Regions from separate parts of the Streptomyces sp. NPDC023573 genome, predicted to be linked through region 1. Evidence: riboswitches for the same ligand, from Rfam matches in the RefSeq annotation. Region 1 holds a riboswitch; each other region holds the start of a gene.
What was found. A riboswitch is a leader RNA that binds a small molecule or an ion and turns the genes downstream of it on or off. The one in region 1 is predicted to bind cyclic di-AMP.
Positions count from the first base shown of each region.

Region 2: linked by a shared signal. The riboswitch ahead of ACZ32T_RS30440 (M23 family metallopeptidase) and the one ahead of ACZ32T_RS29840 (transglycosylase SLT domain-containing protein) in region 1 are both predicted to bind cyclic di-AMP.
Region 3: linked by a shared signal. The riboswitch ahead of ACZ32T_RS35110 (M23 family metallopeptidase) and the one ahead of ACZ32T_RS29840 (transglycosylase SLT domain-containing protein) in region 1 are both predicted to bind cyclic di-AMP.
Region 4: linked by a shared signal. The riboswitch ahead of ACZ32T_RS27745 (transglycosylase family protein) and the one ahead of ACZ32T_RS29840 (transglycosylase SLT domain-containing protein) in region 1 are both predicted to bind cyclic di-AMP.

Region 1 covers NZ_JBVHKB010000011.1:34,936-42,213, forward strand. The annotation lists gene ACZ32T_RS29825 (MBL fold metallo-hydrolase) at 1-645, opposite strand, end outside; gene ACZ32T_RS29830 (SIS domain-containing protein) at 1,053-1,946, shown strand; gene ACZ32T_RS29835 (hypothetical protein) at 2,094-2,699, opposite strand; gene ACZ32T_RS29840 (transglycosylase SLT domain-containing protein) at 2,926-3,792, opposite strand; cyclic di-AMP (ydaO/yuaA leader) riboswitch at 3,795-3,979, opposite strand; gene ACZ32T_RS29845 (hypothetical protein) at 4,340-4,570, shown strand; gene ACZ32T_RS29850 (TOBE domain-containing protein) at 4,588-4,983, shown strand; gene ACZ32T_RS29855 (flavodoxin family protein) at 5,060-5,512, opposite strand; gene ACZ32T_RS29860 (heavy metal translocating P-type ATPase) at 5,586-7,278, opposite strand, start outside.
Region 2 covers NZ_JBVHKB010000011.1:191,355-198,632, forward strand. The annotation lists gene ACZ32T_RS30425 (bifunctional acetate--CoA ligase family protein/GNAT family N-acetyltransferase) at 1-2,187, opposite strand, end outside; gene ACZ32T_RS30430 (HPr family phosphocarrier protein) at 2,353-2,634, shown strand; gene ACZ32T_RS30435 (GntR family transcriptional regulator) at 2,828-3,526, opposite strand; gene ACZ32T_RS30440 (M23 family metallopeptidase) at 3,751-4,542, opposite strand; cyclic di-AMP (ydaO/yuaA leader) riboswitch at 4,556-4,722, opposite strand; gene ACZ32T_RS30445 (M16 family metallopeptidase) at 4,914-6,296, opposite strand; gene ACZ32T_RS30450 (M16 family metallopeptidase) at 6,323-7,278, opposite strand, start outside.
Region 3 covers NZ_JBVHKB010000018.1:16,212-23,489, reverse strand. The annotation lists gene ACZ32T_RS35135 (FAD-binding oxidoreductase) at 1-442, opposite strand, end outside; gene ACZ32T_RS35130 (hypothetical protein) at 641-910, opposite strand; tRNA gene ACZ32T_RS35125 (tRNA-Met) at 1,123-1,196, shown strand; partial or broken gene ACZ32T_RS35120 (TipAS antibiotic-recognition domain-containing protein) at 1,329-1,469, shown strand; gene ACZ32T_RS35115 (PP2C family protein-serine/threonine phosphatase) at 1,603-2,760, shown strand; cyclic di-AMP (ydaO/yuaA leader) riboswitch at 2,994-3,146, shown strand; gene ACZ32T_RS35110 (M23 family metallopeptidase) at 3,158-4,198, shown strand; gene ACZ32T_RS35105 (aldo/keto reductase) at 4,350-5,294, shown strand; gene ACZ32T_RS35100 (PrsW family intramembrane metalloprotease) at 5,291-6,739, opposite strand; gene trmB (tRNA (guanosine(46)-N7)-methyltransferase TrmB) at 6,801-7,278, opposite strand, start outside.
Region 4 covers NZ_JBVHKB010000009.1:272,014-279,291, reverse strand. The annotation lists gene ACZ32T_RS27765 (Ppx/GppA phosphatase family protein) at 1-345, opposite strand, end outside; gene ACZ32T_RS27760 (DUF501 domain-containing protein) at 395-940, opposite strand; gene ACZ32T_RS27755 (FtsB family cell division protein) at 1,005-1,475, opposite strand; gene eno (phosphopyruvate hydratase) at 1,570-2,856, opposite strand; gene ACZ32T_RS27745 (transglycosylase family protein) at 3,220-3,918, opposite strand; cyclic di-AMP (ydaO/yuaA leader) riboswitch at 3,919-4,090, opposite strand; gene ACZ32T_RS27740 (transglycosylase family protein) at 4,381-5,361, opposite strand; gene ACZ32T_RS27735 (cytochrome P450 family protein) at 5,467-6,762, opposite strand; gene ACZ32T_RS27730 (nucleoside triphosphate pyrophosphohydrolase) at 6,759-7,278, opposite strand, start outside.

The DNA of each region.
Region 1 (7,278 bases):
GTCGATCACGTTGTCCAGGGGTCCCGCCCAGTGCACCGGGTGGTCCCCGGGTCGCTGAGGGGTGGACGAGAAGATGACGTCTCCGCTGAACACCGCCCGCTGGGCGGGCAGATACACGATCAGGTCTCCCCCCGTGTGGGCGGGCGGCAGGGACGACACCTGGACCGTGTGCTCCCCCAGGGTCAGTTCGAGCTCTCCGGTGAAGTAGGTCGTCGGGGACACCGCCTCGGTGGCGGACCAGTCGAAGACGCCGAAGTGACGGCGGAGGTAGGCGCCGAGGGGAGTGGAGGGATCACTTCCGGCCACCAGGGCGTGCTGTTCCTGCGGGGTGGGGTCGTAGTGGATGTGCTCCCGGGCCTCACGGGTCGCGATGATCTCCGCGTCCGGGAGCACCCCGGCGCCCCAGAAGTGGTCGCCGTTGGCGTGGGTGACGATCACGCGGTCGACGCCCACCCCGTCGGGCAGCCGTTTCTCGCTCTCCACCAGGAACTGACCGGCCGTCATCGTGTCGTAGGGAGCGTCGATCCACAGCCCTCCGCGCGGCGACACGAGCAGACCGCAGTTGGCCAGGCCCCAGCCCCGCTCCGGCGGCAGCCAGGCGTACAGACCTCTGCCGAGGTCCACGATGTCCCCCGTGATCGACATGGGCTGATTATGCCGACCACATTCCGGCCGCGTGTTCGAACTCGGCCAACGCGCTGACCGGATGACGTGAAATCGCCTCTCCGGGAAGCCACCCGCCGCCACCCGGCGACCGTCCGGGGGTTGCCCAGGAGCCGCACTCCGGGGGCTTTTCCGCCCGATGTACGGGATGTCGGCCGTGGAGTTCGCGCCACGCGACGGATACCCACACAGCCACGACAGAACCGCATCGAGTCGGCTACCCACCGAGCATGGCTGAAAACCGACCCTGCTCGCATGACGTCGGCGTCAACACTTTGCTTGTTCTTGCTCAATTGACCCATGTAACATGCAGAATCAAACAAGCGGGCGTCGATTTCACACACCCCCGTCCCACCAGGTGCGAGCAGCAGTGGAAGCGGAGTGCGGATATGTCGCATGTCGAGAACGAGACAGCCGGCCAGCCCGAGTGCTGGCGCCGCGCCGCGGAGGTCGCCGTCGACCGGAAGACGGCCCTGCCCGCCGCCGGTGAACGCATCGCCGTCGTCGGCTGCGGAACGTCGTATTACATGGCGCAGGCGTACGCCTCGCTCCGCGAGGATTCCGGGCAGGGCGAGTCGGACGCGTTCGCCGCCTCGGAGTTCCCCTTCGGGCGCTCGTACGACCGGGTCGTCGCGCTGACCCGGTCGGGGACGACCACGGAGGTCCTCGGCCTGCTGACACGGCTGCGGGGCACCACCAGGACCGTCGCCGTCACCGCCGACCCGCGGACCCCGGTGATGGACGCGGCCGACGACGTGGTCGTCCTCGACTTCGCCGACGAACGGTCCGTGGTGCAGACGAGGTTCGCGACCACCGCGCTGACGCTCTTCCGCGCCCGTCTCGGGCTGCACACCGAGGACGTCGTACGGGACGCGGAGACCGCGCTGGCGGAGCCGCTGCCCGAGGGCCTCCTGGAATGCGGCCAGTTCAGCTTTCTGGGGCAGGGGTGGACGGTGGGGATCGCCAACGAGGCAGCGCTCAAGATGAAGGAGGCGTCCCTGTCCTGGACGGAGTCGTATCCGGCGATGGAGTACCGCCACGGCCCCATCAGCATCGCCACGGCGGGGACCGCGACCTGGATGTTCGGCACCGCTCCGGAGGGGCTGCGGGAGCAGGTCGAGGCGACCGGGGCCCGCTGGGTGGAGAGCGGACTGGACCCGCTGGCCGACCTGGTCCGGGTCCAGCGGCTGGCGATCGCCCGCGCGGCGGCCCGTGGCCTCGACCCCGACCTGCCGCGCCATCTGACCCGGTCGGTGGTGCTCGGCACGGCTCCGGGAGCCTGACGTGCCCGTGGGGCACGGGAAGGAGCCCCGCCGGCCGACGGCGGCGCCGCGAGTGCGGTGCCGGCACGCGAGTCCGGCATGGTCCGGGCGAGCGGCACTGAGCACCGGGCCGGTGGCCCGGCCCGGTGACAGGCGTACCCGACGAGGTCAGGCCTCTTCGAAGTAGGCGTCCAGCACCTCGTCGAGCTCCGCGGTCCACCCCTTGAGGTCGCTCCGGGACCCGGCCTCGACCTCGGCGTTGAACCACCGGCGGCTCGACAGATGGACCGTCACGGTGAACCGGCGCCCGAAGCGGCCGGTCTTGACCTCGACCGCGCCGATCTCGGGCCAGTCGAACTCCGCCTCCTGGTCGTCGAGCCGGAAGCGGACACCGTCCGCGTCCACTCTGATGGATCCGCGCCGGTCGCTGACCTCGAAGACGGGGCCGTCCACGGCACCCTCGGTCCCGGCCTCCCGGGCCGTTCCGTCGGCCGGGGCGGCGCCGTCCCCGGCCGCGCCGTCCGAGGCCGCGGCGTCCACGGCGGTGTCGTCGGGGGCGGCCGCGGCATCGTCCACGGCCTCCTCGCCGAGCGCGTCCGCGGCCCCGGTCTCCCGGGTCTCCTCGGCCTTCTCGGCCTTCCGGGGCGCCGTCTCCTCCTTCTCCGCCTCCGCCTCCGTCCGCGCGGGGGCAGGGGCCGTCAGGCCGGGGATGTACGCCGGGTCTGTCCCCGCGGCGAACTCGGGCTTGGTCTTCGAATCTATACGCTGCTCCACGGCGGGCAGTATGGACGACGAACCTGTACGAGACCAGTCACCCGTGCCCCACCGGGCCTGTCGGCGCCGCCTCGGCCGCCGTGACGCGGACGGCGCGGGGCCTTCGGACCGACCGGCGCCGGAAACGGACGACGGGTGGTGCGGGTTCCGCCGAACCCGCACCACCCGTCACTTCTGTCCCCCTGTCACACAGGTCCGTGTGTCAGCGGTCCCGCCTCGGCACGGCTCAGTAGGCCCCGAAGACGTTGTCGATGGAGCCGTACCGGTCCGCGGCGTAGTTGCACGCGGCCGTGATGTTGGCGACCGGGTCGTAGCTGTCCATCGACGTGCCGGGCACGTGGTAGGCCTGGAAGGTCGGGTCGATGACCTGGAGCAGACCCTTGGACGGGACCCCGTTGATGGCGTTGATGTCCCAGTTGTTGATGGCCTGGGGGTCACCCGCGGACTCGCGGATGATGTTGCGGTGGATGCCCTCGTAGCTGCCGGGGATACCGTGCTCGGCCATGACGGCGAGCGACTCCTTGATCCAGCCGTCGAGGTCGTCCGTGTACGAGACCGGCTCGGCGGCCGGAGCGGCCTCTGCGGCGGGTGCGCCCTCTGCGGCGACGGGCGTGCTCGTGCGCTCCGAACGGTCGGCGCGGTCGGCGCTCTCCGCGGCGCGGTCGGACGAGGCCGAGGCCTTGGATTCGGCCTTCTCACCCTTGTCCGCCGACTTGTTCTCGGCCTTGCCGCCGATGGTCAGCTTCAGACCGGGGTGAATCAGGTCCGGGTTTCCGCCGACAACCTTCTCGTTGTCCTCGTACAGGGCCTTCCAGCCGCCGCCCACGGAATGCTCGCGGGCGATCTTTGCAAGGGTGTCACCCAAGATCACGGAATAGGTGGCGGACTCGGACTTCTGCGCGGCAATTCCCTTGCCGGACGCGGCAGTCGACGTCGCAGCCTTTTCCACGGCGACCGGCTGGGCCGGGGCCGCGAAGGCGCCGGTCGCACCGATCACGGGGAGGGCCAGGGCGGCTCCGCCCGTGCTCACGGCGATGATGCCGCGGGTGAACGAACTGGTCCTGAAACGACGGTGCTTACCGTTTTCGGGCATGCTGAATTCCTCTCCGTCGCCTGCGAAGTCAGCTGTCGGGTTCGGGCTGGAGATGCCCGGCCGCACACGAATGCGACTTCACCCCGAGCCGCTCCGGAAACCGGATCGGCGCTTACTTGGGTCCCCCGCTCCTGCCGTACGAGAAGTGGTCGGGTAACCGGACGGCGGCAGGATTCGGCGTTCCGCCCGGAGTGATGGTGACCGTAGGCGAGAAATAGGGAAAGGAACAAGCCTGGCACGGTGATCACAATTCATTCGCAAGATCAATTCTCGGGAATTCATGTAATCCACCCCACATCCCGTCGGCCATTTCTCTTGGCGCAGAAGGGAACCGACTGCCACGCCCCCGCGTCCGGGGCCCCGGAGGTGACGCTGGTCACGGAGTCCGATTCGGGCGATTTGCGCCCGCGCGAAGGCCCCAGGTCGCACGAAATGGCCTTTTATGGATTACAGGATTAATTACAAAAAACTATTTCAAATCGGGCATAGGGCTCACAGCTGGGACCCAGACGCATACCGGGGGCGCCCGCGTGGAACCGATCCGCCTATGACTGAAAGCCCTCTCGCCTCGGCACCCCGGATCACCGTCCTGCCCGTCCAGCCCGGGGATCCCCCCTTCCGGATCGTGGAGATCGACGGAGAGGTGATCGGAAGCGCGACGGCGATGACGGACGTGCTGATCGCCGCGGCGGCGGCCGGCATTCCCGTCCACGACCTCGACGACCCGGCCGTCATCCGGTGGGTGGGCGGGGGCAAGCTCACCTGGAAGCCGCGCTGAGACATATGGTGCAGCGCATGCAGACCTACACCATCGGGCAGGCGGCACGTCTTCTCGGCGTGAGCCCGGACACCGCCCGCCGCTGGGCGGACGCCGGCCGCGTCGCGACGCATCGCGACGAGGGCGGGCGCCGCCTCATCGAGGGCCGCGATCTGGCCGCGTTCTCGATCGAGGTCGGACAGGCCACCCCCGGCGAGGAGGAGGTGCCCTACACCTCGGCGCGCAACGCCTTCCCCGGCATCGTCACGGCGGTGAAGCTGGGCGACGTGGCGGCCCAGGTCGAGATCCAGGCCGGCCCGCACCGCCTCGTCTCGCTGCTGACCCGGGAAGCAGTGGAGGAACTGGGACTCGAGGTCGGCATGCAGGCCACGGCCCGAGTGAAGTCGACCAGCGTGCACATCGACCGCACCTGACGCGGCATCCGCCGCCGGGTGGCGGCCGTCCCCGCCGACGGTGCGACAGCGTGGAGGCGCGCGCGCCGGGAGTCGGTCAGTCCATCAGCCCTGCGGCGAGGGTCGCCCCCAGCTCCCAGCACGCCTCCGTGTCGGCCTTGCCCGGCTCGCCGGTGACGGTCACGGCGTCGGCCGTGCGACGCCATCCGAGGCCCGTGGTGATCGTCTCGATGCCCCGTACGGCGCCGGTGACGTCGTTGCCGCCGTGCACGTAGTAGCCGAAGGGCCGGCCCTTCGTCGCGTCCAGGCACGGGTAGTAGACCTGGTCGAAGAAGTGTTTCAGGGCCCCTGACATGTACCCGAGGTTCGCCGGGGTACCGAGCAGGTAGCCGTCGGCCGCGAGCACATCGGAGGCCGTGGCGGAGAGCGCCGCCCGTCGCACGACCCGGACCCCTTCGATGTCCTCCGTCGTCGCGCCGGAGACCACCGCCTCGAACAGCGCCTGACAGTTGGGCGAGGGCGTGTGATGCACGATCAGCAGAGTGGCCACGCTCCCGAACCTACCCGCACACCGCCGCCCGCGCCCCTGTCGAGGGGCGCGGGCGGCGGGGCGTGGCTCCTTCTCAGCCGGCGGGGCGGAAGCCGCGCAGCCGGAGGCTGTTGCCGACGACGAAGACCGACGAGAACGCCATGGCAGCACCGGCGATCATGGGGTTGAGCAGGCCGGCGGCGGCGAGCGGGAGGGCCGCCACGTTGTAGGCGAAGGCCCAGAACAGGTTCGAGCGGATGGTGCCCAGCGTCCGGCGGGAGAGCCGGATGGCGTCGGCGGCCACCCGCAGGTCCCCGCGTACGAGAGTCAGGTCGCCGGCCTCGATGGCGGCGTCCGTGCCCGTCCCCATGGACAGGCCCAGGTCGGCCTGGGCGAGCGCGGCCGCGTCGTTGACCCCGTCGCCGACCATGGCGACGCTGCGTCCTTCCGCCTGGAGCCTCTTGACGACCTCGACCTTGTCCTGCGGCATCACCTCGGCGATGACCTCGTCGATGCCGACCTCGGCGGCGACGGATGCGGCGACCGCCTTGTTGTCGCCGGTCAGCAGGACGGGGGTCAGCCCGAGGCCGCGCAGCCGCCGGACCGCTTCGGCGCTGGTCTCCTTGACGGCGTCGGCGACCTCCAGGACCGCACGCGCCTCGCCGTCCCAGGCCACCGCGATCACGGTCCGCCCGTCCTGCTCGGCCAGGTCCTTGGCCTTCCTGAGCTCTTCGGGAAGCTCGATGGACCAGTCGGCCAGCAGCCTCTCCCGGCCGACGAGGACCGCGTGGCCCTCGACGACGCCCTGCACACCGAGGCCGGGGACGTTCGCGAAGTCCTCGGGCGTGGGCAGCGTGCCCACGGTCCCGGCGGCGCCCTCGGCGACCGCCCGGGCGATCGGGTGTTCGGAGGAGTGCTCCAGTGCGCCTCCGAGGCGCAGCACCTCGGTCTCGTCCGTGGAGGCGGCCGCGTGGACCTTCAGCAGCGTCATGCGGCCCGTGGTGACGGTGCCCGTCTTGTCGAGGAGGATCGTGTCGGCCCTGCGGGTGTTCTCCAGGACCTCCGGTCCCTTGATCAGGATGCCGAGCTGGGCCCCACGGCCGGTGCCGACGAGCAGGGCGGTGGGCGTGGCCAGGCCCAGTGCGCAGGGGCAGGCGATGATCAGTACGGAGACGGCCGCCGTGAAGGCCGCGGTGAGTCCGGCGCCCGAGCCGAGCCAGAAGCCGAGCGTGGCGAGCGCCAGCCCGATGACGACGGGCACGAAGACCGCGGAGATCCTGTCGGCCAGGCGCTGGGCGGAGGCCTTGCCGCTCTGGGCCTCTTCCACGAGCGTGGCCATCCGGGCCAGCTGGGTGTCGGCGCCGACCCTGGTGGCCTCGACGACCAGGCGGCCGCCGGCGTTGAGCGTCGCGCCGGTGACGGAGTCACCGACGGAGACCTCGACGGGCACCGACTCGCCGGTGAGCATCGAGACGTCGACGGCGGAGGCCCCCTCGACGACGGTCCCGTCCGTGGCGATCTTCTCGCCGGGGCGGACCAGGAAGCGGTCCCCCACGTGCAGACCGGCCGTGGGCAGGGTGATCTCGCGGCCCTCGCGCAGCACGGTGACTTCCCTGGCGCCCAACTCCATGAGCGCCTTGAGAGCGGCGCCCGCCTTGCGCTTCGAGCGCGCCTCGAAATACCGGCCGGCAAGGATGAAGGCCGTGACACCGGCGGCGGCCTCCAGGTAGATGTTCCCCGCTCCGTCGCCGCGGCTGATCGTGAATTCGAATGGATGCGTCATGCCC
Region 2 (7,278 bases), 160 kb from region 1:
GCGGCCGCGCGGGTCGGGGCTCGGGCCGAGCAGCGTCTCGATCAGCGCGGCGGTCCCGTGCTCGTCGATGGTGTCGTCCAGGAATTCGGGCACCCTGCCGGGGGCGGCCGCCTGACGCCGCCACTGGGCGTACTTCACCGCCTCGGCGAGCGCGCGGACGGCTCGCTCCGCTGCGGGGTAGGCGGGGATCCGCCCGGCGGACGAGCCGTCCGCAGCGGTTGCCGGGGCGCCCGCCTCGTCCGCCCGGGGAGCGGGGGCGGGCGGGGGCGGGGCTGTCGCGGGGGCGGCCGGCCGCCCGGTTTCGCGCGGCGCGGCCGTGCTCGTGGCGGCGGCGAGGGCCTGCGCCAGGCCGCCCATCTCCACGTGCACCACGGACACGGGCTTGGCGGGACCGTCGGCCGCCGCTTCGCGCAGGGCGGCCGCCAGGACCTCGCCGTCGCCGGTCTCCGCCTCGCCGTTCTCCCCCACCCAGGGGATCGCGGTCACGATCACGGCGTCGCAGGTCCGGTCGGCGAGCGCCTCGGCCAGCGCGTCACGGAAGTCCTGCGGGCCGGCCGTCGTGGTGAGGTCGCGGGGCGGGCGCGGGCGGAGCCCCTCCGCCATGCATGCGTCGTAGGTGAGGAGGCCGAGCGACTCGGAGTTGCCCAGGATCGCCACGCGGGGACCGTCCGGGAGGGGCTGGCCGGCAAGGAGGAGGCCGACGTCGACCATCTCCGTCACGGTGTCGACGCGGATGACGCCCGCCTGACGCATCAGCGCGGAGACCGTCGCGTCGGGGATACGGCTGACGGGGACGGCGTGGCCCGGGGGATTGGATCCGCTGTGCCGGGCGCCCTTCACCACGACCACCGGCTTCACGGCGGCGGTCCGGCGGGCGAGCCGGGTGAACTTGCGCGGGTTGCCCAGTGATTCGAGGTAGAGCAGGGCGACATCGGTGTCCTGGTCCTCGTACCAGTACTGGAGGAAGTCGTTGCCGGAGACATCGGCACGGTTGCCCGCGGAGATGAAGGCCGACAGCCCCGCGCCCCTGCGGTGGAGGCCGGACAGGACGGCGATGCCGATGGCGCCCGACTGGGTGAAGAGCCCGATGCGCCCGGCGTCGGGCGACTCGGGGGCGAGGGAGGCGTTGAGGCGGACCGTGCCGGAGGTGTTGATGATGCCGAAGGCGTTCGGGCCGATGATCCGCATGCCGTAGGAGCGTGCCTGCCGGACGAGTTCCCGCTGCCGTTCCCGGCCTTCGGTGCCCCGCTCGGCGTAACCGGCGGAGATGACCACGAGGCCCTGGACGCCGTTCTCGCCGCAGTCGGCCACGACCTCGGGCACCCGGCCGGCCGGAACGGCGACGACCGCGAGATCGACCTGCTCGCCGATCCCGCCCACCGACCGGTGCGCGGGCACCCCGTCGACCGTTCCCGTATCGGCGGTGAAGGAGGTGTTCACGGCGTACGTGCGCCCGGTGAAGCCCGAGCCCAGGAGGTTGCGCAGCACGGTCCGGCCCACACCGCCGGGCGTGCGGCCGACACCGATGACCGCGACGGAACCGGGGGCCAACAGGCGCTGCACGGAGCGCGCCTCGGCTCGCTGCTCACGGGCGCGCTGGACGGCGAGGGACTCGGCCGTGGGCTCCAGATCGAGAGTGAGGTGGACGGAGCCGTCCTCGAAGCTGCGCTGCTGGGTGAAGCCCGCGTCCCGGAACACCTTGATCATCTTGTTGTTGGCGGGGAGCACCTCTGCGGCGAACCGGCGGATCCCCCGCTCCCTGGCCACCGCCGCGATGTGTTCGAGGAGGGCGGACGCCACGCCGCGGCCCTGGTGGGCGTCCTGCACGAGGAAGGCGACCTCCGCCTCGTCGGCGGGGGCCGAGGCGGGCCTGCCCTGTTCGTTGATCCGGTCGAAGCGGACGGTGGCGATGAACTCGCCGCCGATCGTGACGGCCAGCCCCACCCGGTCGACGTAGTCGTGATGGGTGAAGCGGTGCACGTCACGCGCGGAGAGACGCGGATAAGGGGCGAAGAAGCGGTAGTACTTCGATTCGTCGGACACCTGCTCGTAGAAGCTGACCAGCCGCCCGGCGTCGTCCGTGGTGATGGGCCTGATCCGCGCGGTGCCACCGTCGCGGAGCACCACGTCCGCCTCCCAGTGATCGGGGTACGCGTGATGCGGACTCTGCTCCGGAGTGGGCTCCATGGGCAAAGCCTACGGCCCGCGACACCGGTCGCGGCGGGTTGGCGGCGAGGGCACGCTGAGGGAGCCGGCGGACGGAGGGCGGCCGGCGGTGATGCCGGGCACGGCGGTGCGCACCGCTGTGCGAGACTGGTCTAGACAACCCATTGTTACGTGAAGGGCAGAACCATGGCTGAGCGCCGCGTCAACGTCGGTTGGGCCGAGGGCCTGCACGCCCGCCCCGCTTCCATCTTCGTCCGTGCCGCCACGGCCTCCGGCGTCCCGGTGACGATCTCCAAGGCCGACGGCAACCCGGTGAACGCCGCCTCCATGCTCGCGGTGCTCGGTCTGGGTGCCCAGGGCGGCGAGGAGATCGTGCTCGCGTCCGAGGCGGACAACGCCGAGGCCGCTCTGGACCGTCTGGCCAAGCTGGTCGCCGAAGGGCTCGAGGAGCTCCCGGAGACCGTCTGATTCCGGCCACTTCGCACCGGAATTCTCTCTGCGGAAAGCCGCGGCACCCCCGACCGGGAGCCGCGGCTTTTCTGTTTCCCGGACCGGGGCGACAGCACTCCGGGAAAATGACGACAGCGCTCCGGAAAGCACGGATCAGGGCAGCAGAAAGAAAGCCCTCCGATAATTACCCTCTTTGTATACGGCGCAATTGTTAATGACGGACTCCCGCGATGTTTACGGGGTGTTGCGAAGTCCTCACCCGGGTCTGGCCGGGCGTGTGCCCCGGCGCGCGCCGCAGCCGGTGGGCCGCTGTCGCCCGCTCGGCGTGCTGGGTGGCGAGCACCCTGGCACGCTCCGGGTCGCGGCGGGCCACGGCGTCGACCAGAGCACCGTGCTCGGCCCATGAGTTCGCGGGGCTGACCGGCTGCTCGACCGCGTACATCCAGGCGATCTTGTGCCGTAGCTGGGTGAGCAGAGCGATCAGCGCGGGGCTCCCCGATGCCTGCGCCAGCGTCTCGTGGAACCAGCCGCCCAGGGAGCGCAGATCCTCCCCCTCACCCCGGCGCACCCGCTCCTGGCCCAGCCTGACCAGGCCGCGGAGCACCTTGAGATGCGCCTCGGTGCGGCGCTGGGCGGCGCGTGCGGCCCCGAGGGGCTCCAGGAGCATGCGCATCTCCAGGAGGTCGGCCGCCTCCTGCTCGGTGGGCTCGGCGACACAGGCACCCGCGTGCCGGCGGGTGACGACGAAGCCTTCGGACTCCAGGGTGCGCAGCGCCTCGCGTACGGGAACGCGGGAGACGCCGTAGCGACGCGCGAGCACCTCTTCGGTGAGGCGGCTGCCGCGCTCGAAGACACCGGAGACGATGTCGTCACGGATTGCCGTGCATACCGAATGCGCGGGAATGCGCATGTCCGAACCTCCGCCTTAATCCCCGCGAAACGCGGCCGATCGACGCCTGTTCTGTGACTCTATTGCAACCGGCCGGAATTTCCGATGGCGGGGTGGAATCCATGGATATCTTTTGGCCTGGAAGCACTTCCGCGGGGGCTTCGGCACGCGTCCGGCACCGGGACACGTCGAAGGCCCCGGCGGGTGCCGGGGCCTTCGACGGGAGATCGCGGTGCGGAGCGGGATCAGACCTGGACGCCGTGGGCGCGGAGGTAGGCGACGGGGTCCATGTCCGAGCCGTACTCGGGGGTGGTCCGTGCCTCGAAGTGCAGGTGCGGCCCGGTGGAGTTGCCGGTCGACCCGGAGAGGCCGATCTGCTCGCCGGAGCCGACGCTCTGGCCGACGGAGACGCCGATCGAGGAGAGGTGACCGTACTGGGTGTACGTGCCGTCCTTCATCCTGAGCACGATGTTGTTGCCGTAGGCGCCGCCCCAGCCGGCCTCGACGACCGTACCGGCGCCGACCGCTACGACCGAGCTGCCGGAAGCGGCCTGGAAGTCCACGCCGGAGTGGGAGCCGGAGGACCAGAGCGTGCCACCGGACTTGTAGCCGGTGGTGACGTGGGAACCGGCGACGGGAAGGTGGAAGGCGCCCCGCCGGGCACGTTCGGCGGCGCGGGCGGCGCGCGCCTTCTCCTCGCGGGCCTCCTCGGCGCGGGCCTCCGCCTTGCGCTCGGCCTCGGCCTTCGCCTCCGCCTTGGCCTTCGCTTCGGCCGCGGCCTTCGCGGCGACGTCGGCCTGATGCTTCTGAGCCTTCGCCTGAGCCTCGATCTGGGCGGCGAGAGTGGTGTCGAGAGCGACCGTCTGTGTCAGGCCGGTACTGCCCGCGGTGACCTCGGAGTCCGCGGCGAGGGCCGGGGAGGCGGTGGCACCGAGTACGCCGGTGGTGGCCAGGGCGGCGACGCCGGCGACCTTGGCGCTCTTGCGCGTCAGGCGGCTCGGGGCACGGTGCTTCCCGGTGGCACGGATGAACGCCATGGAGGGGCTGGTCCTTTCCTTCCTTCTCGCCTACCGGGTTAGCTGACGGGTTCGGAGCAGGAAGGTCTCCTACGGGCCCCTGGGCCTCAACGAGGTTCAGGGATCCGATTCACCCCAGGGACTTCGTGGGTCCCCGGCTCCCCAGGCTCGCGCCTGACGGGGACTCGGCGATGGCTGTCCGGCGCCGCGGGCGCGGCAATCGTCCGGCGGACAGCCGCGCCGACGCTAGATCGGGAGCCTTTCCCCCGCCAAACGGAAAGGGCCTTTTGTCGCACATCCCACAGGGCGAATCGCTACCTTCTCCGCAAGACGGACAAATGACAGAACCCCGGCGGGAGTGCACCCGCCGGGGTCCGTCATGTCCGGTTCTGTCAGCCGCTGACGACCGACACCTCACCGATACCGAGCGCCTCCACGGGCTCCTTGATCTGAGCGGCGTCCCCGACCAGGACGGTGACCAGCCGGTCGACCGGGAACGCGTTGACCACGGCGGCGGTCGCCTCGACCGTGCCGGTGTCGGCCAGGCGTGCGTACAGCTTCGCCTGGTAGTCGTCCGGGAGGTGCTGCTCCACCTGGTCGGCCAGGGTGCCCGCGACGGAGGCCGCCGTCTCGTACTTGAGCGGGGCGACGCCCACGAGGTTCTGCACGGCGGTCTCCCGCTCGGCGTCGGTGAGCCCCTCGGCCGCCAGGGTGCGCAGGACCTTCCAGAGGTCGTCCAGCGCGGGCCCGGTGGACTCGGTGTCGACGGAGCCGCTGATGGCGAGCATCGCGGCGCCCGCCGCACCGGACGAGGAACCGGGCGCCGTCGAGCGCAGCACCTGTCCGAAGGCCCGGACACCGTAGGTGTAGCCCTTCTCCTCGCGCAGCACGCGGTCCAGCCGGGAGGTCAGAGTGCCTCCCAGGCAGTACGTGCCGAGGACCTGGGCGGGCCACACGCTGTCGTGCCGGTCGGCGCCGATCCGGCCGATCAGCAGCTGCGTCTGCACGGCTCCGGGACGGTCCACGATGACCACACGGCCGGTGTCGTCCGCGGTGATCGGGGGCACGGGCCGGGCCTGGCCGGCATTGCCCGACCAGTCACCGACGGTCTCGGAGAGCAGCGCGTCCAGGTCCACGCCGGTGAGGTCGCCGACGACGACCGCCGTCGCCGTGGACGGGCGGACATGGGCGTCGTAGAACGCGCGTACGGCGGCGGCGTCGATCCGCCGGACCGTCTCCTCGGTGCCCTGGCGGGGGCGCGACATCCGCGCGGTGGCGGGGAAGAGCTCCTTGGAGAGCTGCTTGGCCGCGCGCCGGGCCGGGTTGGCCTGCTCGTGCGGGATCTCGTCGAGTCGGTTGCCCACCAGACGCTCGATCTCGCCCTCCGCGAAGGCCGGGGCCCGCAGCGCCTCCGCGACCAGGCCGAGGGCCTTGGCCAGCCGGGAGACCGGTACCTCCAGGGAGACGCGGACACCCGGGTGGTCCGCGTGGGCGTCCAGCGTGGCGCCGCAGCGCTCCAGCTCGGCGGCGAACTCCTCGGCGGAGTGTTTGTCCGTGCCCTCGGACAGCGCGCGCGCCATGATCGTGGCCACACCGTCCAGGCCCTCGGGCTCGGCGTCCAGCGGGGCGTCGAGGAAGATCTCCACGGCGACGACCTGCTGGCCGGGCCGGTGGCAGCGCAGCACGGTCAGCCCGTTGGGCAGGGCGCCGCGATCGGGCGCGGGGAAGGCCCAGGGCCTGGCCTCGCCGGCGGTCGGCTGCGGGTGGTACTCCATCGCTACTCCAGTCACGGCGGCGTCGGTCACTTGTCGGCCCCCTCGGGCGCGTCGGTGCCCTCGGTCTCGTCGGCCGGTTCGACCGGCTCGTAGACCAGGACCGCACGGTTGTCGGGGCGCAGGTGCGCCCGGGCGGCTGCCTTGACCTCGTCGGCCGTCACGTCGAGCACCCGGCCCACCGCGGTCAGGGCGAGCTGCGGGTCGCCGAACAAAACGGCGTACCGGCACAGTTCGTCCGCGCGGCCGGCGACCGTGCCGAGACGGTCGAGCCACTCACGCTCCAACTGGGCCTGCGCGCGCTCCATCTCCTCCGGCGTGGGGCCCTCCTCGGCGAACCGGGCCAGCTCCTCGTCGACGGCCGCCTCGATCTGCGGCACCTCGACACCCCCGGACGTCTTGACGTCCAGCCAGCCGAGCGACGGCGCGCCGGCCAGCCTGAGCAGCCCGAATCCGGCGGCCACCGCCGTACGGTCACGGCGCACCAGCCGGTTGTGCAGGCGGGACGACTCACCGCCGCCGAGCACCGTCAGGGCCAGGTCCGCGGCGTCACACTCGCGGGTGCCGTCGTGCGGCAGCCGGTAGGCGGCCATCAACGCACGCGCGGGGACCTCTTCCTGGACCACTTCGCGCAGCTGCTCGCCGATGATGCCGGGCAGCGTGCCGTCGCGCGGGGGCTGCTTGCCGTCGTGCGAGGGGATGGAGCCGAAGTACTTCTCGATCCACGCGAGCGTCTGCTCCGGGTCGATGTCCCCCACCACGGAGAGCACCGCGTTGTTCGGCGCGTAGTACGTACGGAAGAACGCCTGCGCGTCCTCGAGCGTCGCCGCGTCCAGGTCGGCCATCGAGCCGATCGGCGTGTGGTGGTACGGGTGGCCGGCCGGGTAGGCGAGAGCGGTGAGCTTCTCGAAGGCCGTGCCGTACGGGACGTTGTCGTAGCGCTGGCGGCGCTCGTTCTTCACGACGTCGCGCTGGTTCTCCATGG
Region 3 (7,278 bases), on a different contig from region 1:
GATAGCCGTGCCCGCCGCCGAGGGTGAGCCCGCCGACGCCGGTGGTGGACATGATCCCCGACGGGGTGGCGAGGCCGAATGCATGGGTGACGTGGTCGAGGTCGCCCAGCGTCGCGCCGCCGTCCGCCTGGGCGGTCTGGGTGGCCGGGTCGACCCGCACGCCGTGCATGGGTGAGAGGTCGAGGGTCACGGCGTCGTCCCGGAGGCCGAGGCCGGGACCGCTGTGCCCGCCTCCTTGGACGGCGACGTCCAAGCCGTTCTCGCGGACGAAGTCGACGGCCGCCATGACATCCGCCGTGTCGCGGCACCGGACCACGGCCGCAGGCCGCTTGTCGATCATGCCGTTGTACACCGCTCGCGCCCGCCCGTACTCCTGGTCGTCCGGGCCGATGACCGGACCGCGCAGAGCTGTTCGCATCGTTTCGAGCAGGGTGCCGTCCATGATCGTCTCCTAGCGCACGCGTGCGCCCGGCCTCCCCTGCGTCGGGTGAGGCAGCTGAGCCGACGCCGGCACCTGGGATGCCGCGCGGACGGGACCGAACACCGAAAGGCTTTGCCCCTCCAGCGTCCCGCCGCTCCGGGCACCCCGCAATCGCGCGCCGTGCCCCGGTCCCGGCCGGGGCACGGCGCGGGCTCAGCCCTACGGAGCTGCCGTGGTGTTCTCCCGCGTGGGGGCCGTTGTCCTGCGCAGATGCACCATGAGCCCGATGAATCCGGCGGCGAACCCGCTGAACAGGCCGGATATCCCGTGATTGAGCGCGTTGGCCGAGGCGCTGTCGGGTACACCGATGACCAGGTAGTTGACGGCGGCGCTGATCGCCGCGCCGAACAAGGCGCCGATCACTCCGCTCACGAGCGACAGCCGCAGCGGTGACGGCGTGGCCGGGGCGGGTCTGTGCGGTGTGGACATTCGGTAGCCCTCCAGAGAGGCGAAACGCGAGATCGGGGGGTGCGGCAACATCCTTGAGCACGTCACTGCGCCTGGCAACTGCCCGGGCCGCGCCCCCTGTTGCCGTATCGCGTCGGCTGCGCGGGGCTCCCGGTCGCGAGAGGTGAGGGGCGGTCGCGTGCATAAGTGGTCGGAGCACCGTCCCGGATGGCGTAGAGTTGCAATCACAACGGCGCGGGGTGGAGCAGCTCGGTAGCTCGCTGGGCTCATAACCCAGAGGTCGCAGGTTCAAATCCTGTCCCCGCTACTGAAGACTGAGGCCCGGATCCTTTCGAGGATCCGGGCCTCAGTCGTATGCCGTCACTCGGCTGTCAGGTGTGGGCTCGGTCGAGGAGGTGTTCGACGGCTTCGGCCACCCGGGTACGAGCAGAAGCTCATCCGTGCGTATGTCACGGGCATCGGGGAGGTGTACGTCGCCGATCCCCGTCTCGGAAGGAACTACGATCGCCATGGGGACGGAACCGCCGTCTTCGTACGGGACGCACTGACGATCCACGCGCAGCACCGGTCCCCCGGCTGACCACCGGTGGGCGGGGCTCCGGGGCGCTCCTCCCTTCGGCCGATGACGAGTCGCCGTTCGGCGCGGCTCCGGCCGGCCCGGGCGGGGCGCGGTACCGTCCGCACCCGTGGGTGGACCGGGCAGGAGCGCACAGGTGGGGAAGCGGGACGGACGGCGGGGGAGCGCTGCCGGGAACTCACGTTCCCGGCTTTTCGTGCGGGTCCTTCCGGCCCTGATGATCGGCTTCGGAGTGATCCTCGACCTCCTGACGCCGGCCGAGGTCACCGCTGTTCCGCTCTTCGCCGCCGCCCCGCTGATCGCCGCTCCGTTCTTCTCGCCGGCCGGCACGGTCCGGGTCGGCGTGACCGCGATCCTCGTGGTGCTCGCCATCCGGATCTCGGACGGTGCGCTCGGTGACGTCGTGCCGCTCACCGACCTGCTCACCCTGGTCACGGTCGCCGCGCTCTCCCTCGTCATCAACCGCGTCGTGCGCCGCAGGAACGACCAGCTGGCCTCGGCGAGGGTCATCGCGGAGACCGCGATGCGCGCGGTGCTCCCGACGCCCGAGGACCGGATCGGCGGGCTGCAGGTCGCGGCGCGGTACGAGGCTGCCCAGGCGGACGAGTTCGTCGGCGGCGACCTCTTCGCCGTCGCGGACACGCCGTACGGGGTGCGTCTGGTCCTCGGGGACGTACGGGGCAAGGGGCTGGACGCGGTGGCCGCGGTGGCCGTCGTGATCGGGGCGTTCCGGGAGGCCGCCGAGCAGGAGAGGTCGCTGGAGGGGGTCGTCCAGCGGCTGGAGCGGGCGCTGGCGCGTGAGGGCTCGCGACGGGGCGGGCTCGACTCCATGGAGGGGTTCGTCACCGCCGTCGTCGCGGAGATCCCGTCAGGCGCCGATCTCCTGCGGATCGTCAACCGCGGACACCCCGAGCCGATCGTCCTCCACGCGGACGGGACGCTCGACGTGCTGGCGCCGAAGGCGCCCGCGCTGCCGCTCGGGATGGGGCTGGACGCGTGGCCGGACCGGGCGGACGAGTGGACGCTGCCGGACGGGTCGATGTTCCTGGCGTTCACCGACGGGCTCTCCGAGGCGCGGGACGCGAAGGGGGTCTTCTACGACCCGGCGGCCCGGCTGCGCGGCCGGCTCTTCCCGGGGCCCGAGGAGCTGCTGTCCGCGCTCACCGATGACGTACGGCTGCACACCGGTGGCCGGTCGACGGACGACCTGGCGCTCCTCGCGGTCGGCCGTCCGGCGCGGGGCCAGCAGGAGCGGCGGACGACGGTGAAGATCGTGGGGCGGGACCGTGGATGACCGGTCGCGACCGTCGGTAGTCGAGGGACCCCGCTCCGCATAACAGTTGACGCACCGTCAGAAAGTGCTGGCCGGATGAGGGGTGTTCAAGTCGCCCGTTTGCGCCCGTTTGACCCCTGAAAGTCCAGGCCAGGACGATGACCGATCTATGGGAACAGCTTGGAATCGGACCCGGGTGTCTATTAACGTTCGATAACGCAGCGCGGTTGTACCCGCCGTCGCAAGAGACGGCACCGTGCGCAGCGCCGAATTCCGCAAGGGAACCGGGGAACCACCTACATGGGGTGAATCGGACACCTGTGTCTCGCGAGAGACGAAGGGGTCCGTAGGAGACCTTCCTGCTCCGAACCCGTCAGCTAACCCGGTAGGCGAGAAGGAAGGAAAGGAGTGCGCCCACGTGGCGTCCAATCAGCCTGCCCCCGAGGCCCCGTCATCCTTCAGGACCGACAGCTTCGGTGATGAGGACAGGACTTGGGATGAATGGAACCCCACCGCGGAGTCCATCCGTCCCGTACGCGGTCGGCACCGCGTAGCCAAGCAGCGCGGTCTCGCCCGTAGCTCCACCGTCCTCGGTGTCGGCGTCATCGCGGCCGTCGGAGCGGGTGGCATGGCCACCGCGCAGAGCAAGCCGCCGGTCTCCATTTCTCTTCCCGATTCCATCGCGGACAATCTCCCCGACGCCAAGTCCCTGCCCGGCGTGGGCGCGTTCATGTCCGGTGACTCCGACTCGGACCACGAGACGGTCGCCGCGTCCGCCCCCCTGACCAGCGCGGGCATCACCGCCTCCGAGGCCGAGCAGGGCGCCACCGACGCGGGAGAGGCGCTCCGCGCGCGCATCCTCCAGCAGGCCGAGCAGCAGCAGGCCGGAGCCGAGGCCGAGGCCAAGGCGGCACAGGAGCAGGCGGCGGCCGAGGCTGCCGCGGCCGAGGCGGCGAAGCAGCAGAGCGAGGCGGAGGCGAAGGCCGCCGCGAAGAAGAAGGCGGCCGAAGAGGCGGCGAAGAAGAAGGCCGAGGCCGAGCGCCTCGCCAAGCTCGCCGCCAGCTACGCCATCCCGACCTCCTCGTACACCATCACCTCGACCTACGGGCAGTCCGGCTCCATGTGGTCGTCCGGTCACCACACCGGGCTGGACTTCGCGGCCCCGACCGGCACTCCGGTCAAGGCCGTGCACAGCGGCACCGTGAAGTCGGCCGGCTGGTCCGGCTCGTACGGCTACCGCACGGTCCTGGAGCTCGATGACGGCACGGAGATCTGGTACTGCCACCAGTCCTCGATGGACGTCACCGCCGGACAGAAGGTCACCACCGGCGAGACCATCGGCCGTGTCGGCGCCACCGGCAACGTGACCGGGCCGCACCTCCATCTGGAGGTCCACACCCCGGACGGCACCGGCATCGACCCGATGGGCTGGCTGGGCAGCAAGGGCCTCTCGGTCTGACTCGGATCGGACGCTGACGCCGCACGCGGCGCACCGGAACCCCGGCGGCCCTGACGCACAACCCCCCGACGTCAGGGCCGCCGGTCTGTCCGGGGCCGCCGTCCGGGGCGCAAACGGAATAGTCGCCTCAGCCGGCTCGTTGTCCCCGGGTATGACTTCTCTGCGCCCGCTCGGTTCATCGAGCCTTCAGGTCTTCCCCCTCGCCCTCGGCGGCAACGTCTTCGGCTGGACGGCCGACGAGGACGGCACCTTCGCCGTTCTCGACGCGTACGTGGCGGCCGGTGGCAACTTCATCGACACCGCCGATTCCTACTCCGCCTGGGTCCCGGGCAACGAGGGCGGCGAGTCGGAGACCCTCATCGGCAAGTGGCTGGCGGCCCGCTCCCGCCGCGACGACGTCGTCGTCGCCACGAAGGTCGGCGCCCATCCCGCGTACAAGGGGCTCTCACCCACCACGATCAAGGAGGGGGCCGAGGCGTCCCTGCGCCGGCTCGGCACCGACCACATCGACCTCTACTACACGCACTTCGACGACGAGAGCGTCCCCGTCGAGGAGATCATCACCGCGCTCGACCAGCTGGTGAAGGCGGGCACGGTCCGGGAGATCGCCGCGTCCAACATCAGCCCCGAGCGGCTCCAGGCCTCCCTGGACTTCTCCGAGCGAGAGGGCCTCGCCCGCTACGTGGCCCTTCAGCCGCACTACAACCTCGTCTCGCGCGACACCTACGAGGGCGCGCTCCAGGACACGGCGGCCGCCGCCGGTCTCGCCGCCGTCCCCTACTTCGCTCTCGCCTCGGGCTTCCTCACCGGCAAGTACCGGCCGGGGGCGTCGGTCGAGAGCGCGAGGGCCGAGGGCGCGGCCAAGCACCTGGAGACCGAGCGCGGGCGCAAGGTGCTCACGGCGCTCGACAGGATCGCCCAGGAACACGGTGCCGAGATCGCCACCGTCGCTCTCGCCTGGCTGGCCTCGCAGCCGACCGTCGCCGCGCCCATCGCCTCCGCGCGGACGGTCGAGCAGCTGCCGGCGCTGATGGCGGTGTCGGAACTCCGGCTGACCGGCCAGGAGCTGGCGGAGCTGACCGAGGCGTCGGCCTAGGCCGGACCGGCGGGGCGCCCGCCCTCCTCCAGGTACGGGTTGGGCCCGCCGTAGTGCCGGTGCGGTGCGGGGAGGTGCTGCGGCGGGCCGCCGTACGGGAACTGACGGGGGAACGGCGGCGGGGCCTGCGGGCGGAAGGTGCGCAGCCGCCCGGTCGCGTGGGCCGCGTACGTCAGAGCCGGCGCCGCGATCTCCCGGCGGTGCCACAGATGGTGCAGCAACTCCTGCTCGCGGAGGGCGAAGTCCTGCCCCGCGCCGTCATGGCGGGCCCGGCGGCGCAGCATGGCGAGGGACGCCGCGAACGACTCGTACTCCGCGACGGCGCGGGCGGCGGCCCTGCCCCGGGCTCGGTCCGGGGTGCTGTTCCAGTGCCTCGCCATGTCGCGGGCCATGCCCCGCGCCCGCATCGAGGCCAGCGCGAGCGGCTCGGCGGGGGTCAGCCAGCCGGCCGCCGCGTACACCGGCAGTTCGGTGGAGAGCGTGCGCAGCTCCCGCTGGCGCGACCAGACCGCGAGCCAGGTCACCAGTCCGAAGCACGGCACCATGAACGCGCCGTACACCGCGTAGAAGCCGTACGGACCGAAGGCCGACGAGCCGTTCCACAGGGCGTGCATGCCCATCGCGAGAACGAGCCCGAGCAGGGGCAGGGCCACCCGCCGCACCCGGTGGCGCGAGCCGCCGAGGGCCGCGATACCGAAGCCGATGCCGGAGAGCACGGTGAACAAGGGGTGCGCGAACGGCGACATGACCACGCGGACGAAGAACGTCCCCGCCGTCACAGAGGCGAAGCCCGTGGTCCCCATCTGCTGGTCCTCCCCGAAGGCGTTGCCCAGGTAGAGGATGTTCTCGGTGAAGGCGAAGCCGGTCGCGGTGAAGCCGGCGACCACGATGCCGTCGACGATCCCGCCGAACTGCCGTCTGCGGAAGAGGAAGATCAGCAGGACCGCGACGGCCTTCGCGGTCTCCTCGACGACCGGGGCGACGACCGTGGCCCCGAGGGTGTCGGCGCTCGCCGGATCCGCGGTGGCCGTCGCTATCCACCGGGTCGCGAAGGAGTTGGCGATGATCGCCACGAGCGCGGCGGCGCACGCGCCCCAGGAGAACGCGAAGAGCAGATTCCGCCAGGGGCCCGGTTCGACCCGGTCGAGCCAGCGGAACGCCGCCATCAGCAGCGGCACGGGCAGCACGGCGAGACCCAGGCCCACCATGAAGCCCTCGGTGCCCGTCTGCCGGCGCACCAGGGCCAGGATCACCAGACCGCAGAGCGCGAGCACCGTGATCAGCGCACCGGCGCGGAACGCCTTGCTGCGCCAGACCATGCCGACGCGGCGGGGCCGGTAACGCCACTGGCCTCGCTCCGGGACGGCGCCCAGGAACTCGTCGAGCTTCTGCTCCTCGAGAACCGGGACGTCCGGTTGCTGGTGCTGCACGGACCCCTGGTACACCCGACGACCCTAACGAGGGCCACTGACACCTGGCCATGCCGCGGTGACGGGCCGTGGCTGATCAGCGACGGGTGAACAGCACGTCGTGCACGACGTGGCCCTTGTCCAGGCCCTGGCCCTCGAAGCGGGTCAGCGGCCGGAACGCGGGCCGCGGCGCGTAGCCACCGTCCGCCTGGGTGTTCTCGAACAGGGGGTGGGCCGTCAGGACTTCCAGCATCTGCTCCGCGTACGGCTCCCAGTCCGTCGCACAGTGGACGAGCGCGCCCGGCTTCAGCCGCCGCGCCACCAGGTCGAGGAACTCCGGCTGGATCAGCCGCCTCTTGTGGTGCCGCTTCTTGGGCCACGGATCGGGGAAATACACCCGGAGCCCGTCCAGAGCGGCCGGCTCCAGCATCTCCCGGAGCAGGATGATCGCGTCGCCGTTGGCGACACGGACGTTGGACACCCCCGCCCGGTCCGCGAGACCCAGCAGGTTGCCCTGGCCGGGTGTGTGGACGTCGACGGCCAGGATTCCGGTGCCGGGGTCGTCGGCCGCCATC
Region 4 (7,278 bases), on a different contig from region 1:
CGCCTCCTCGTCCCCCGTGACGACCTCCGGCTCGACCCCCAGGACGTCCCGGACGCCGCGGACGAACGTGTCACTGTTCTCCGCGTCGCGGGAGGCCGACGTGGCGACGAACCGGATCCGCTCGGCACCGAGCTCCTTGACCACGGCCGCGTACTCGCGGCAGGCGTCGAAGGTGCGCTCCAGCGCCTCGGGAGCCAGCCGGCCGGTCCGGTCGACGCCCTGGCCGAGCCGGACGATCCTCATCCGGCGGTCGAGCTCGGTGAACTCTCCGGTGGCGGGGTCCACGTCGGCGACGAGCAGCCGGATGGAGTTGGTACCGCAGTCGATGGCGGCAACGCGGGTCATGGGGCTCCTGTGGTCGTACGTGTACCGCGGAGGATCAGGAAGCGGCGCATCAGGAAACGTCGGGTCCGGCGTCTTCGGAGCCGCACGGCGTGACGCACGGCCCCTTCGCCCACCACTCCGGCAGCATCGCGATCGCCTCGTCGCCCAAGGGGTTGACCCCGGGGCCCGCCGCCAGCGAGTGGCCGACCAGGACGTGCAGGCACTTCACCCGGTCCGGCATGCCGCCCGCGCTCGGGAAGCCCTCCAGGACCTCGATGGCGTCACGGCGCGCGATGTAGTCCTCGTGCGCGGCCCGGTAGGCGGCGGCCAGCTCCGGATCCGTCGTCAGCCGCTCGGTCATCTCCTTCATGACCCCGTTGGCCTCCAGCGTGCCGATCGCCGACGCGGCACGCGGACAGGTCAGGTAATACGTCGTCGGGAACGGCGTGCCGTCCTCCAGACGGGGCTGCGTCTCGACCACGTCCGGGTTGCCGCAGGGGCAGCGGTGCGCGATGGCGCGCAGCCCGCGCGGCGGCCGGCCGAGCTGGAGCTCGAACGCGGCGATGTCCACATCGGTGGGCGTGGTGGATTCGGTCTGCGGAGGGGGCGTGTCCATGCCTGCCTTGAATGTCATCGGTCGGACTGTATGAATCGGTACGTACACGGGGAGAGGCCGGCGCTCATTCGCGGTCCGCGCTGTCGACGCCGTCCCAGAGGTTCGAGTGCCAGGGCCGCCCCGTCGCCCCCGGCTCCCCCCGGCGCACCTCGGCCGCGTCCGGGTCGACCACCGTATAACCGGTCTCGCCGGGCAGCACGTAGTGCAGGTGCTGGCGTGCGAGACGGCGGATGTACGCGTCGTCCTTGAGCCGCGCCTTCTCGTCACGCAGCTCCTCGGTCCGCTCGCGCGCCTCCCGCGAGAGCCTCTCCTGATCGGCGATCTGGTCGCGCTGGGAGATGTACTGCCGCATGGGATACGCGAGGGCGACCACCAGGGAGCAGACGATCAGCGCCAGGAACGCGGCCCGCCCGGTGAGCCTGGAGCGGCGGGCCTGGCGGCGGTTCTGGGACCGGTAGACGCGGGCCGCCGTCTGCTCACCGAGCAGCCGCAGCCTGGTCGCGGTGGAGAACCGGTCGCGGTCCTTCCCGGCCATGTCTCACGCCTCCCCGTTACGCACGTCCGTCCCCGCACACGGTACGGGACCGGATGCGGGGACGGACGGAGGCTGGTGCCCCGGACTCGGGCTGTCAGCCCTCGAAGCGGAACCGCGGGAACGCCGAACGACCGGCGTACACCGCGGCGTCGTCGAGGATCTCCTCGATGCGCAGCAGCTGGTTGTACTTGGCGACGCGGTCCGAGCGGGCCGGGGCACCGGTCTTGATCTGGCCGCAGTTCACGGCGACGGCGAGGTCGGCGATGGTGACGTCCTCGGTCTCACCGGAGCGGTGGGACATCATGCACTTGAAGCCGTTGCGCTGGGCCAGCTCGACGGCGTCCAGGGTCTCGGTCAGCGAACCGATCTGGTTGACCTTGACGAGCAGGGCGTTGGCCGAGCCCTCCTCGATGCCGCGGGCGAGGCGCTCGGGGTTCGTGACGAACAGGTCGTCACCGACGATCTGCACCTTGGAGCCGAGCTTGTCGGTGATGACCTTCCAGCCCGCCCAGTCGTCCTCGTACAGCGGGTCCTCGATGGAGACCAGCGGGTACGCGGAGACGAGCTCCTCGTAGTACTCGGTCATCTCGGCGGCCGAGCGGGACTTGCCCTCGAACTCGTACACGCCGTCCTTGTAGAACTCCGACGCGGCGACGTCGAGCGCGAGCGCGATGTCGCGTCCCGGGACGTAACCGGCCTCCTTGACGGCCTCCAGGATGAGGTCGAGGGCGGCGCGGTTGGACTCGAGGTTGGGGGCGAAGCCGCCCTCGTCACCGAGACCGGTGGACAGGCCCTTGGTCTTCAGGACCTTCTTCAGCGTGTGGTAGATCTCCGCGCCCCAGCGCAGGGCCTCGGAGAAGGACTCGGCGCCGATCGGCGCGATCATGAACTCCTGGATGTCCACGTTGGAGTCGGCGTGCGAGCCGCCGTTCAGGATGTTCATCATCGGAACGGGCAGCAGGTGCGCGTTCGGGCCGCCGAGGTAGCGGAACAGCGGGAGGTCGGAGGCCTCGGACGCGGCGTGCGCCACGGCCAGCGAGACACCGAGGATGGCGTTGGCGCCGAGGGAGCCCTTGTTCTCGGTCGCGTCCAGGTCGAACATCGCCTGGTCGATGAGGCGCTGCTCGGTGGCGTCGTAACCGACGAGCTCCGGGCCGATCTGCTCGATCACGGCGAGGACGGCCTTCTCGACGCCCTTGCCCTGGTAGCGGTTGGGGTCACCGTCGCGAAGCTCGATGGCCTCGAACGCACCGGTGGAGGCGCCGGACGGAACAGCAGCACGTCCCGTGCTGCCGTCGTCGAGGCCAACCTCGACCTCGACCGTGGGGTTGCCCCGGGAGTCGAGGATTTCCCTGGCTACGACGACGTCGATGGACGGCACGAGGCATCTCCTTCTGGGATCTGACACTGGTTGTGCAGGGTCACTGTGGCCTTGCGCCACGAGCCTAACCGGCTCGGCGCGCTCCGTCGGCCGTCCGCCCGTCCCCTGGGACGAAAAAGGACCCAAGGGCCTGCATTCCGGGCAAAGCTCCAGAATTCTACTGACGAGTAACCACAACAGTTGAACACTCACCCTTACGGCGAGCCCGCGCCGGCGCCCCGTCAGGGGTCCGGACACAGCCCCGGCCCGGCGCGCGGGGGGTCTGCGCGCCGGGCCGGACTCCGGGGCAGGAGGAAGACCCCGGTTCATCACGACCACCTCGAGTGCCCAACCGCTTCAGGGGGCCGGCCACTCGGACGCCGGCTACTTCAGGTGGAGCTGCTGACCCGGGAAGATCAGGTCGGCCTGGTCGACGATGTCGTCGTTCAGCTCGAACAGCTTCTGCCAGCCGCCCTTGACCTTCTCGGCGTCGGCGATCTTGCTGAGGGTGTCGCCGGACTTCACCTTGTACTCGCCGTCACCCTTCTCGACCTTCTCGCCGGTCGGGGTGGTGACGGTCTTGGCCGGGGCCTCACGCTTCTCGCTGCGCGTGGTGGGCTGCTCGGCCTTGCGCTCCGGCGCGGCCTGCGGGGCCGTGTCGCCGTTCTTCTCGGAGCCGGAGCCGGTGTCGACGCCCGGGTCCACTCCGTCGTTCGTCAGGCCGCCGGCGCCGGCACAGGCCCAGGCACCCGGGCCCTGGAGGTCGAGGAGCTTCTCGGCCGCGGCTATCTGCTGGCCCTTGGTGGCCAGGTCGGCGCGGGAGGCGTACTGGGTGCCGCCGGCGGCGGCCCAGCTGGACTGCGAGAACTGCAGGCCGCCGTAGTAGCCGTTGCCGGTGTTGATGGACCAGTTGCCACCCGACTCGCACTGGGCGACGGCGTCCCAGGTGTCGACGGAGGCGGCGGAGGCGCCGGTCGCGCCCATCAGCGGTACGGCGACGGCGGCACCGGCGACACCGGCCAGGGTCGCGACACGGACGGCCTTGGACGGGCGACGGTGCTTGCCCTTGCTGGAAAGCAGCATGGTTCTCCTCACCGACGCCTACGAGGTGAGCTGTCGGGTTCGGGCCTGTGAGTTGCCCGGCCGTCCTCACTCCCGGACGACTTCACCCCTAGCCGGGCCTCCGCCCGTCTTCCGACGGCCGGGTCCGGCGCTTACCTGGGTCCCCCGCTCCTGCCTACGGCGCTTTACGCGTCGGTCCCCTTCGGCCGACGGCAGGATTCGGCGTGACGGTCGAAGGTGCCCGCGGTGCGAGCGGCTCCGACCGTAAACACACGCAACCCCCACATTCAAAGATGGACATAACGGCTAATCAGCCCGTAACGGCTCGATGGTGAGGGCCGTTTTCGCAGGTCGGAGCCAATATGGACGGAGTGGACGGACCGGGCGCGCCAGTTGAAGCAAAGAGACCCATGTCTCACTTACGCATAAGTGGACATAGGCCTCTGAACTACCCCCGCTTTCGGGGTGTTTTCACGCTTTTGATCAGTTGGCGGCGGCGGTCTCCGCCTCGCCGCCCCGGGCTTCCTGCCCGAGGTCGAGGGTCTGGCCGGGGAGGATCAGATCCGGGTCGGAGCCCAGCTCGTCCTTGTTGGCCGCGTAGAGCGACGTCCAACCGCCGGGGAGCTCCTGCGCGTCGGCGATCGCCCAGAGGCTGTCGCCCTCGCGCACGGTGTACGGCCCCTCCGCGCCCTGACGCGCGTCGGATTCACCGCGCGAGGCGTGGCGGCCGGACTCGCGCCCGTCGCCCTCGCGCGGCTCGGTGCTCGCCTCGGGGGCCGGCGTGCCGCGGTGCTTGCCACCCTTCGCCCCGTCGTCCTCCGTGGCGCCGGACGCTTCGGATGCCTCGGGGGACGGACTGGCGGGCGGCGTCGCGTCGCCCTTGTCACCCTTGCCCGCCGCGCCGTCGGACGTGTCGCGGGCCGCCTCGCCCTTCGCCTCGGAGTCGTCCGGGCCGGCGGCGTCGTCCGAGCCGTCCGCCGGGTCCGTCGCCTCGGAGGAAGGCGTCTCGGCCGGCGTCGCGGAGTCCGTGGGCTCGGCGGAGGGCTCGGCGGACTCCTCACCGCCCGGGTCGACGCCGGGCAGCCCCTCGTCCAGGGAGAGCCCGGAGATCACCGAGCAGCTGGCCCACGCCTGCGGCCCCTTGTCGTCCAGCACCTTCTCCGCGACCGCGATCTGCTGCGAGCGGCTGGCGAGGTCGGCACGCGGCGCGTACGCCGTGCCGCCGTAGGCCGACCAGGTGTCCTCGGAGAGCTGCAGGCCGCCGTAGTGGCCGTTGCCGAGGTCGGCACTCCACATGCCGCCGCTCTCGCACTCGGCGACCCGGTCCCAGGTCGACGCGTCAGCGGCCTGAGCGCCGCCCGCGCTGAGCAGCGGGATGGCAATGGCCGATCCGGTGACGCCTGCGGCGACGACGATGGCGGGTGCCTGGCGAGGGCGACGGTGTCTGCCGGTCGCGGAGCCCATGGGATTGCCTTCCGTGTGACTGACATGTGACGGGTGAGTCGAACGGTGAACCTAGCCCTACTCGAACGTGTGTCACAAGTCGATGCAGCGGAGATCACGTGAAAGTCACAGAGTTGACAGGCTGTCACCTTTTTCGGCCGGACGCCCTGGATCGAACTCGACCGGAAGTGTGCGCAGTCCGCGCATGATCAGCCCGCCGCGCCAGCGCAAATCGGCAGGTTCCGCGGCAAGCCGCAGGTCGGGAAGGCGCCTCAGCAGTGTCGCCAACGCCACCTGCCCCTCCAGCCGGGCCAGCGGCGCCCCCAGGCAGTAGTGGATGCCGTGCCCGTATCCGAGGTGCTGATTGTCACTGCGCGCGAGATCCAGACTGTCCGCATCCTGGAACCGCTCCGGGTCCCGGTCGGCGGCGGCCAGCACGACGAGCACCGGGTCCCCCGCCGCGATCTCCTGCCCTCCCAGCGCCACGGGTTCGGTGGCGTAACGCCATGTCGCGAGCTCCACCGGGCCGTCGTAGCGCAGCAGCTCCTCGATGCCCGTGGCGAGCAGGTCCGTCTCCCCGGCGGCCAGCGAACGCTCCAGGCGCTCGCGCTGGGACGGGTTGCGCAACAGGGCGTACGTGCCGTTGCCGATGAGGTTCACGGTCGTCTCGAAGCCGGCGAACAAGAGGATGAACGCCATCGCCGCGGCCTCGTTCTCGCTGAGGTGCTCGCCGTGGTCGCTCGCCCGGATCAGTCCTGAGATCAGGTCGTCGCCGGGATCCTCCCTCTTGCGGTGGATGAGTTCGGCGAGATAGCCGCGCATCTTCTTGACCGACCTGGCCACCCCGCCGCGCGGACCGCCGCCGTGCCTGATCATCATGCCCGCCCAGTCGCGGAAGTCGTCCTGGTCCTCCCGGGGCACGCCCAGCAGGTCACAGATCGCGTAGATCGGCAGAGGGAACGCGAAGTCATGGATGAGGTCCGCCTGTCCCTCCTCGACGAAGGTGTCGATGAGGCGGTCCGTCAGTTCCTGCACGCGCGGCGCGAACTCCGCGACCCGGCGCGGAGTGAACGCCTTGGACACGAGCCGGCGCAGCCGGGTGTGGTCCGGGGGGTCGATGTTGAGCAGGTGCGTCATCAGCTCCGCCTTGCGCTCCCCGGGGATGCCCGTCTTGCCCTTGGCGTTCGCGGAGCCCGCGTGGTGTGCGGGGTTCTTGGAGAGCCGGGTGTCGGCGAGCGCCTGCCGGGCGTCGGCGTAGCGGGTCACCAGCCAGGCCTCGACACCGCTGGGCAGCTTCGTGCGGTGCACGGGGCTGTGCTCGCGGAGCCAGGCGTAGGCGGGGTACGGGTCGGTGGCGAACTCCCAGGTGAAGAGTTCGGGTGCTGCGTCGGGCGCGGAGGGCGTGTCGGGGCTGTCGTTCACTCCTCGACGCTATCCGGAGCGGCCCCCGGCGTCCCGAGGCCCTCCGCCGCTCGGATCGCGTCCCGGTAGGCGCGGGCGGCGGCCCGCAGGGCGGCCTCCGGGTCGGTGCCCTCCTGTTCGGCGCGCACGGCGAGGGCGAGCAGCCGGTAGCCGATCCCGTCGCCCTCGGGGAGCGCGGCGTCGAGGCCCGCCGCGCGGGCCCTGCTGCCGAGCTTGGCGGCCAGCGCCAGACCGGGCTGGCCGAGCGGCACCCCGTCGGTGACCGACTCGCGCTGCTTCTCGATCGCCTTCGTACGGAGCCAGTGCGCGTGGACGTCCTCCGGGGTCTCGGCGGTCTCGTCGCCGAACACATGCGGATGACGGTGGATCAGCTTCTCGACGATCGTGGCCGCGACGTCGTCGACGCCGAACGGCTCCTCCGGGTCCTCCTGCGCGATCCGGGCGTGGAAGACGACCTGGAGCAGTACGTCGCCGAGCTCCTCGCGCAGCTCCTCGCGGTCGCCGTCCTCGATGGCC